3 regions of the Alicyclobacillus tolerans genome follow, and region 3 is predicted to be linked to each of the others. Evidence: riboswitches for the same ligand, from Rfam matches in the RefSeq annotation. Region 3 holds a riboswitch; each other region holds the start of a gene.
What was found. A riboswitch is a leader RNA that binds a small molecule or an ion and turns the genes downstream of it on or off. The one in region 3 is predicted to bind cyclic di-AMP.
Positions count from the first base shown of each region.

Region 1 (3,279 bases), 530 kb from region 3:
TGGTATTTTTATAATCATTGGTCTCATTGGCTGGGGACTGCGCTTGAATGACAGAAGAAAGCGGGTGAAAGCAGATGAAGTCCAATAAGCTATGGATTGTAGCTGCATTGCTTGGTTGTTTTGGACTGGTTGGATGTTCGCCAAAACCTCTGACCACCTTAAATCAAGTGCCACCCATTTCTTTAGCGAAAACGGATGCTGAAGCATGGCCCATCATTCAGACGGCTATTCACAAGGGGCTTCAACTTCATCAATATCAAATTAAGGCTAGTGTTAATTTAGTTGATAATTCTATAAATCCATCATTTACCGTCTATGGTTCAGTTGAAAAACCAAATGAAGTTTCGTTAGGTGTACATGAGGGAGACACGAATATTCAATTTTTTCAGCAAGGGCAGTCCGCATTCTCGTTTGTCAATGGTCACTGGACACCTTCTGATCCTTTGCCAAGCCCCGATGTATTTCAAACGTATGCTAAAGTGCTAGAAGGTGTAGAGAAGATGGGAACGCCTGTGTATCTGCAGCCTCAACAATATGTGGTAGACGAGTATTGCTGGGTGTTCACCATGATTGTCCCTGGTGTGGATGTGGAAAAATTAGCCACATGGGATGCGGGAGAAGTGTTTCCAGCCAGTTCGCATGTTTTAATGACGGTCATGGTCGGAAAACGCAGTGGTCAAATTCGTGAAGTAGAAACGAGTTCGGTGGGTTCTATATCGGAAGTGGGACCTATACAAATTTCTACAGACACCATTCTGTTTAACCTGAATAAAAAATACGCCAAGGTAAACATTCCTTTGTCACTTGTAAAACAATTCAAAGATTAGAGTTTATATCATTTCAGATATGCTCATCAGTTGGCAAAACAAGCAAAGAGGCATATAATAAAGTATGCCGTCGCTGAATTCCTAAGAGAAGCGGAGAACCCAATCACAGGGGTGAATCATCAGTCTTTCACTGATGTAGGGAATGCCTGCTCCCGAACCCGTCAGCTAACTCCGTAAGCGTTGCGGGCAGTTTTACAATGGTGGCGAGTAATCGTCAATTGTAACTTTTAAGAAATGCTTCTTTTTAGGAATGCCGCGATGGACTTTTCCATCGGGGAGTTGGTAAGCATGAACAAACATGCAGAGCTCCCACAGTGGGAGCGAGATATGGAGATTTTGCATCATTTGAGGAAGATGCGTTCCTCGCAGCAAGCACGGAATTCAGTCTCTAAAATGCTGGACGAAGACAAAAAGCTAAAAGTAAAGTTTTCTACTCGCACGTCTCCATCTTAATACATGCATTTTGAACAGGTAGTCGTACGACTACCTGTTCTATTGTACCATTTTATATTAGGTGAAATTTTTAAAAAATTGACCTTGATGAATTTATATGGTATATTATCGCGCGTGATCTCGACGGTCCGCTGCTTGCAAACAAGCATGAACGTCGAAGGTAAGGGAGGAAAATCCTAGATGAATTTACTTCAAGAAGTAGCGCGGGAACAATTACGTACAGATATTCCTAGTTTCCGCCCGGGAGACACGTTGCGTGTGCACGTGAAAGTTCGTGAAGGTCAGCGTGAGCGTATTCAGGTTTTTGAAGGCGTGGTCATTCGGCGTCGTGGTTCAGCCATCAGTGCTACCTATACTGTGCGCAAAATATCTTATGGTGTTGGTGTAGAAAGAACATTTCCATTACACTCTCCAAAGGTAGAAAAGATTGAAGTTATGCGTCGCGGTAAAGTTCGTCGAGCGAAGTTGTACTATTTGCGTGGATTGTCTGGCAAGGCTGCACGCATTAAAGAAATTCGCTAGTTTAAGCCGTACGCTGATTTGCGTTAGTAAAAGTAAATGCGTTAAGAAAGGGCCGGGTGGCCCTTTCTTAGTTTTAGTATTTCAGTATACGTTTCATCTGTGGTAGTTTATCGGATCTGATTTCAACAGAAAATTATATGTGATGGAAGTGAAAAGATATTGCAAACGATTCAGTGGTTTCCTGGACATATGGCCAAAGCACGTCGGGAAATTCAAGCTTCCATAAAAATGGTTGATGCAATTATTGAGTTAGTCGATGCGAGATTGCCAATGGCCAGTTCCAACCCTTTGCTGAAAGATTTAATTGGAGCACGGCCACGCTTGCTTGTGATGACTCGCAAGGATCTGGCAGATGAAAGCCAAACGAAGCAATGGTTGCAGAAATTTGAACATCAAGGTATTTCAGCTATAGCTGTCGATGCGCAAACGGGTAGTCAAGTACAGCGGATTATTCCTGCTTTAGAAATGGCAGCTAAGGCTAAACGCGAACGGGAAGCGCGTCGGGGCATGCGACCACGTCCTCTGCGTACTATGGTGGTGGGTATACCCAATGTGGGCAAATCATCGTTAATCAATAGATTGGCTAAACGTTCTGCTGTAAAAACAGGTGATCGTCCGGGAATTACAAAAGCCCAGCAGTGGGTACGTATAGGTAGCATTGAATTGCTGGATACCCCTGGAGTGCTTTGGCCCAAAATAGATTCCCCTGAAGATGGGTATCTCTTGGCTATGAGTGGGGCTATAAAACCAGAAATTTTAGATCATGTAGATTTGGCGTTACATGCACTACAATTCTTAATTCGATATTACCCGCATCTGGTTGAAGAACGATGGCAAATTGAAGCGCGCTCCTATGCTTCATATTCTCTCGATGAACCTGAAGGAGCGGAAGCGTTTTTAGATTTGTTTGAAAAAATGACCCGTATGAAAGGCATGTTAATGTCTGGTGCGCGTCCGGATTTAGAACGTATGGCAGAGTCTCTACTTCGTGAGCTGCAGACGGGTAAACTGGGCAGAGTGTCTTTTGAATGGGTACACGGGGAAGAATAGAGTGCTGAGTAGAATGAATCAGCCATTAACGGATAGATTATTATTGATGATCTCGATAGAATAAGCAGTGTCTTTTCAATGTTAAACGGTTGCTAAGTTGATATGGCAAAATTGCTTTTTATTGAAAGGATAAAGTTTGAAAATCAAAGGTGGTGTACATGCTGGTTCGTTCTTGGCAAATGGAACGTTGGCTTGTAGGTTCAAAACAAGTTTTACTTGCAGGAGTAGACGAAGTAGGTAGGGGGTGTTTAGCGGGGCCTGTTGTTGCAGCAGCTGTTATTTTTTCTCCAGATGTTCCAATAGCAGAACTTCAGAGTATCACAGATTCGAAAAAGTTGACCGCCAAAAAAAGAGAGGTTTTACTGGAGAAAATTCAGGAAATTGCTCTCGATATTTCAGTAGGGGCGGCTAGTGTACAAGAAATTGA
Region 1 is NZ_JBMGNK010000002.1:1,500,418-1,503,696, forward strand. It holds gene ACOJUR_RS07380 (hypothetical protein) at 1-88, shown strand, start outside; gene ACOJUR_RS07385 (hypothetical protein) at 75-827, shown strand; cyclic di-AMP (ydaO/yuaA leader) riboswitch at 889-1,022, shown strand; gene rplS (50S ribosomal protein L19) at 1,461-1,802, shown strand; gene ylqF (ribosome biogenesis GTPase YlqF) at 1,962-2,852, shown strand; gene ACOJUR_RS07400 (ribonuclease HII) at 3,011-3,279, shown strand, end outside.
Region 1: it holds a riboswitch for cyclic di-AMP, as region 3 does, so the genes downstream of both, rplS (50S ribosomal protein L19) here and ACOJUR_RS10190 (cell wall hydrolase) in region 3, are expected to answer to the same signal.

Region 2 (3,279 bases), 190 kb from region 3:
AACATTGGATGACCATACATATTTGTATAAAGCGAAGGCCCTCCAAAAAATTGAGTCAAAAACATCAATTGCTTATCACGCACAGGTTTTATGTCTTCTGGAAATAGAGGACGTAGGAGTTCATTTTTTTGGACTTTTGTATAAAATATGTCAACCAGATTGGCTATTGTATTTTGACCGCCAATCGCTTCATAAATAGATTTAACTTCCATACTCCAATAAGCCTCCTGCTTTTTCATTCAACCGTATATAATTTTGCTGCAGTATGCAAATTATTGGTGAAACAAGACATAAAGCAATCCATTGATGTGCGAATTTTGATCCAGTCAGTATTCCTACAAAAATGAAAAGAGAGATTGAGAAAATACTGGTCAAGTTTAGGGGTTTTTTCGTATAATGGGTCTACATGATGAGAAAGATTGGTTAAAACTGGGGGAGACGGGAGGCAATCCATGCAATTGTGTGATTTAAGCTTGAGATATGTGGCTGGATTACTTACCGAACTTGAAAATAAACGTTTTGAGCGCCATTTACAGAATTGTGAAAAATGTCGGCAAGAAGTTGAAGAATATGTATCTTACCGTAATCTCATGATTCAAGAAAACAAGAATCAGCAAATTACAGAAACAGACACGCTACTTACTCATGCTAAAGTGTATGTATTTCCTCAACGGCACTTACAAAATCAATCTCGAATGGGTAAAATATTTGGTTTAAAAGCTCGTTCCTTTTTTATAAAAGTACCCCAATCTATTGCGGCTTTAATGGTAATTGCTGTTGCTTTCTTTTCATTTTGGGCACATCTGCCAGCCCATCAAGTGGTCGTCAAAGCTGAGGGAATTGTAACTCGAGAAGTACCTCATTCCGTAACGGTGAAATTTGATTCAGTTTTGAGTAAAGCTCATGAATTAGAAAATCGTTTGGAAAACTATAGACTTCTTTCTAACTATTTTGCAATGAAATTATGACAAAGTGTTTGTTAGCATAAAGTCCGAACCAAAAAACAGCCGAATCCTATTTAGGGTACGGGGGATACAATTTGGGGTGAATGCGCCAACGCGCATGGGCGACCTCCGTCCTAACCCGTCAACTAACCTCGGAGGCAAGGGGAGGACTTTATGAAAATAAAAGCAGCCTTATTGGCTTTAACATCCATTGCAGTATTTTTGCCTGCTACCAGTCAAATTGCAATGGCAAAAACTTATCATCGTACACCCATTTATTCGTTTTCCAGCAATAGCTACGTCAAATCTCAATTGGCGTATAACGGTCAACTACCTCCAGGAGTCACTTATCAGCCATCTGTTCAACCGTTAGCTGGAATTCACGCGACACCAGAAGAGAAGTTTCAAGCTATATTGACAGTAGCAGAAAGTAAGTTAGGTACTCCCTATCGATGGGGGCATAACGAAGATAGAGGTCAGTATGGCTTTGACTGCTCTAATTTTACAGCCTATGTTTATCATCATGCGCTCGGCTATGTTATGAGTGGAGCTTCGCAAGTACAATATCACGATGTAGGTTGGCAGGTACCTATTTCGGATATGCAACCTGGTGATTTGGTTATTTTTAACCATGGTGGTCATGTTGCGATTTATATTGGAAATGGTCAGATGATTGAAGAAGGCGGCGGTTTGGGTAAAGTAGGTATTGCACCTTTACATCCTGGAACGTATTGGTACAATCACATCACTACTGTCAAACGTATGTTTTAAAAGTGAAACTTTCTATAGGGCTTGTTCCTCTCGTCATCTTTAGATGACTTTAATATGTTGCCTTATGGATAAACAGGTTTTTTCTTTCTCCTGTTTACATTTGGCAGAACATATTACAGGGGGACAAGCCCTTTTTTTTATTCATGACTCCACAAGTTCTTCATAACCATCGGACAAATACTTCAACACCTAGAAGGCCACTTTTATTAATCTATGACGGAGAATAGGAATCGGGTGAAAGTGGTGTTTATCGATTGCTCAAAACTACTCAATCCAAATGGTTAACATTATCTACAGCCGCTGTAGGAGCCATCTATGCTGCAGGTTTTTTCTATACGGAACCGACAGTTCAGGCATTAAATCCACAGATCTTAGATCAAAAAAATGCAAGTGAGTCCAACAAGGTATTCCATCAAATGGGAAAAGAACATCACGAGACTAGGTCATTCCACAAAGCATTATCATCAACAACAACTTCTGCAAATCATCAAACATCAAATTCAGACAAGTCTCAACATAAGAGCGATAGCAGTTCTCTTTATAAGGACGGTATTTACCAAGGAGTGGGCACGAACGCTTATGGTAGCGTCGGTGTTTCTGTAACGATACAGAATGGAAAAATCACTCAAGTGCAGATCACTCAATGTACCACTCATTATCCACAATCCGTTATTGATCCGGTTTTACCAAACGAAGTTGAAGCTAAGCAGACGTGGCAAATTGATATTGTCTCTGGAGCCACAGCAAGTACTCAAGATTTTGCTATGGCTGTCTATCAGGCTTTGCAAGCTGCAAAGGCTTAAATGGAGGAATTTATCCTGAGCAAAGAACTTCAACTCTATCATCATCAAGTGCTTGCTTTAGGTACAAAAGTTGATTTTTGGGTTTCCATAGAGGGTAATTCATCTGAAGATGTTAGAAAAAATTTGCAACAAGCAATTTCAGTTTTCAACATCGTAGAGGAAACCTGCAGTCGTTTTCTTGAACACAGTGTGTTACGACGTCTTTCACAACAAATTGGTGAGGATGTTCAAGTACCTGTTCTATTATTCGAGGTTATCCAATTCAGTTTAGAATTGGCCAAGATGACTCATGGACGATTTGACCCGACCATAGGTGGATGGCTAGAGAAGGGTGGTTTTGTCACAAATTATTTGACAGGAAACAAATTGGATTTATGCGAAAACATAGATTTTAATGCTTCCTATCGTGATGTAAAGCTTGATGTGGAGAAAAAAACCGTTCGCTTAATGAAACCGCTCCTCTTGGATGTGGGAGCTACCGCAAAAGGGCTAGCACTTGATTTGGTAGTTCATTGTTTTTCTGAATATCCAGGATTTTGTATCAATGCTGGTGGAGATGTGATCGCCAGAGGTATACAACCTAATGGTGAGCCGTGGAAGATTTCTATTCGCAATCCGTTTTCTCCAGAAAAGAAAATAGGATATTTACTTTTTTCCGATGCTATGTCTGTATGCACTTCTGGAGGCTATGAACGTCTTAGTCCCGTTATTAAGGGAGAACATCACATCATCTCTGGAGTAGATAAACAATCTCCTCACCA
Region 2 is NZ_JBMGNK010000002.1:2,217,944-2,221,222, reverse strand. It holds gene ACOJUR_RS11235 (globin domain-containing protein) at 1-212, opposite strand, end outside; gene ACOJUR_RS11230 (anti-sigma factor family protein) at 453-968, shown strand; cyclic di-AMP (ydaO/yuaA leader) riboswitch at 996-1,117, shown strand; gene ACOJUR_RS11225 (C40 family peptidase) at 1,119-1,715, shown strand; gene ACOJUR_RS11220 (FMN-binding protein) at 1,970-2,518, shown strand; gene ACOJUR_RS11215 (FAD:protein FMN transferase) at 2,519-3,279, shown strand, end outside.
Region 2: it holds a riboswitch for cyclic di-AMP, as region 3 does, so the genes downstream of both, ACOJUR_RS11225 (C40 family peptidase) here and ACOJUR_RS10190 (cell wall hydrolase) in region 3, are expected to answer to the same signal.

Region 3 (3,279 bases):
ATGCCCCCACCAATAAGGGACACCCAGTTGGGTACGGGCTACAGCAATCACTTTGTTAGCCTCTATTTTCCACTCTGGCAAAGATGACGAAGGAGAGGTTGCAGAACTCAATCCATTTGTGTTTACAGTCGTATTTGCTGAAAGATCCGATGATGCAGTGTTTGTTGAAGAAGGAGCAACTGTTTGAGTACTATCGGTTGTTACCAGATGGACAAACCTGCTACTCGTGGTCAAAAAAACATCTTGACCTTGCCAATCAACCTCATACCAGTAGTTGTTATATTTTTTTACCAACGGTGCTTGCTCCGATAATTCTAATTTACCTACCACAGGAGAATAGATAGATGGTGAGCGAAACATGTCTACCCAACCGTGATTCGTCTCTACATATTCGCTGGAATTGGACGACAGATTTGCAGCCCAAACTTCGTTTGGCTGAACAAAGGCGAGAACTGTTGATGCAGCTGCCAAGACGCCAGCGCCTTGCCAAAACCATTTGGCAAATCTGTTGTTTTTCACAAAATGCACCTCTTTTTTATTTTATTATTTAAAATTTTCTGTTATATAAGTTTAGCAAATAAAATATAAACTTTTTAAAAATCTAACCAGTGATGGCTTTCTACAAAATCATCACTGTGCAAAAATAAACGGCCCAATTTGTTCAATGGTTGGTTGATCCCAGACCCAACTGTTAGAAGCGGTTTTGGATGGATTATAAAAAACATACGCATTAGGTACTAGATTTTCATGGTTGTCCAACACATCTTCGGCAGCGGTCCAAGCGCTAGCCACAGGAGTCTGATAGATAAAACCGTTCGTGGTACAAGTAAACTGCGCATAACCGTTCGTTTTCTGGAATATTACCCCATAAGCAGTGTTTGGGTAATCTGGATTTTGCATACGATTCCAGACAACATCCCCCACTGCAATTTGAGCATTGAGCGGGGTACCCTGAGCTTCAGCAGAAATTAAATGGGCTAACCAATATAGATTACTATTGTACGTAGCCTCTGAATCATCAGCATTTGCGGTTGGAGATGAACTTGAATTTATTTGGTTGGTGTTGGCCACAATAGAAGAAGATGTACGGCTTGAGACTGGCAAATTCAGTACTGTGCCAATCAACATATCGCGCGGAGTGACCTGAGGATTAGCTGCTTCCAATGAAGCTAGAGAGATATGGTAGGCTTGAGAAATTTTCCATAATGTATCGCCTGCTTGTACGGTGTACGTTGACATCGTATCTGCATGGGCAACCGTCATATGTGTGGCCGCAAAAAAAGATACTGCTACGACCGGAGCAGCGATTTGCAAAGTTCGCTTCTTTAAAAATTGTTTTTTCAACATAATGTGTAAACGACTCCCTCTCGAGAATTGCCTCCGAGGTTAGCTGTCGGGTTCAGGCGATCGAGTACGCCTGTCCAAATTTGGATTCACCCCTAGAAGGCGATCGGGCAATTGCATCATTCCCGCACCTTCATACTGAAAATCCCCCGTACGCTGCTATCAGCGATTCGGCTTGAAGCAGAAGATTACTAACAAGCTAACATAAAAAATTATTGAATTCATTCTAAAATAATTTACTTGATTACCATTTTTTATATAAACATTATCATTTTTCTACCTCATTGACTGATTTCATCATGATTTTTCCATGTTAGTTTCCATCGAATGGAAGTATCGCTCAACCACATGCCTAGCAAAATGAAAAAAGCTCCGAACCATGTGAAGAAACCTAACTTCTGCTGATCTAAAAGCCAAGCCACAAGAGCAGCGAATACCGGTTCTAACGTAAAAATAACTGCAGATTGAGAAGCGCTCAAATAACGTTGAGCAACATTTTGAATCCAATAAGCAATAGAGGTACCCATAATGCCGTTGACAAGCAGAGAAATAACCACTTTGGGCTGCAACCAATTTGCCAGATTCCATACTGAATGAGGGTAGACCAAAAAGGAGTATATTGAAAAACAAATTGACATGGTTGCAATTTCAACAAAAGCCAGATAGAGAGGTGAGATGAAAGGGGCTGCCTTTTCTACCATGACGATTTGTAACGCCATAAACAACGCACAAAATAAACCTTCCAGGATGCCAGGTTGCATATGAATTAATCCTGGTCCACAAAGTAGATATAAACCGCCTGCTGCGAACCATGTTCCCACCCAGACACGGACACCCATTCTCTTTTTTTTCTGAATAACCGAACTGATAAACGGTACCATGACCACTGAAAGTCCTGTCAAAAAGCCACTTGTTGCGGGTGAAGTAGTCTCTAGTCCAAAAGTTTGCAAGGCATAACCAAGCATTAATACCAGACCAATTCCTGCACCTATCCACGTCGATTGCCAATTCATTTGTTTTCGCAGGTCACGTTTCCAAAACACGAAGGGCAGCATACAAAAACTAGCTAATAGAAAGCGGATCGCCAAAAGTGGCAGGGCAGGTACATCCGAAAGTGCTGATTTCGTTAAAGTAAATGTTACTCCCCAAACCAATGTAACTAGGATTAAAGAAATCAAAGCTATAGGTTTATTCATATGTATTGTGCCTCTTTTCCCAAACGAGAACTGCAAACCTAAAGATACGGTAAAAACTCTGTCATGAAAAGAGAGGCTGGTGCATAGTCTGAATGACAAACCAGCCAATCCAATTCATTATTTTTCGATAGGGGTGAGCAATTGCTTAAGCCAGGTATGATGCCGGTAACCATTTCAGCTCTGATTGCCTCGCTGATTGCCGATGGAGCTACTACATTGGTTCCTGCTTCTCATCAGGAAACTACTACCCTGTTTCCGAAAGCGAATTCAATTTATATCAATAATGAAAATTCTAATTTACAGGCGCAAAATAAATCACAATGGCTAAAAATTAGATTACAAAAAAAAGAAAACTCTAAAAAATCGTTCATGACAAGTCTTCATACAGACCATCGGTTTATGCAAAAACATGTGGTAACCACCATCAGCAAACGAAGATTACCATTTGAAACCTTTATAGAAAAAACAACTCGTTTGCCAGTAGGTCAATACCACGTCTTGCACTCTGGCGAAGAAGGCATTGCTGAGATTAAACAGGTGCGCGTTTTTTTAGATGGTCGTATGTTGCAACAGGCCGAACACGTTCAAACCATCCGCCCCCCAACTCCCCGTGTTCTCTTAGAAGGGATTGCTCCAGTTTTACCACCTATTCAATCCCAAACTTACAATCAATCTAATCCTGAAAGTACGCTCAGTACGAGAAGCAGCAATAATTTGCAAAGTGCCGAAACTTTAACGG
Region 3 is NZ_JBMGNK010000002.1:2,026,747-2,030,025, forward strand. It holds gene ACOJUR_RS10185 (C40 family peptidase) at 1-519, opposite strand, end outside; gene ACOJUR_RS10190 (cell wall hydrolase) at 631-1,347, opposite strand; cyclic di-AMP (ydaO/yuaA leader) riboswitch at 1,360-1,530, opposite strand; gene ACOJUR_RS10195 (DMT family transporter) at 1,626-2,540, opposite strand; gene ACOJUR_RS10200 (G5 and 3D domain-containing protein) at 2,682-3,279, shown strand, end outside.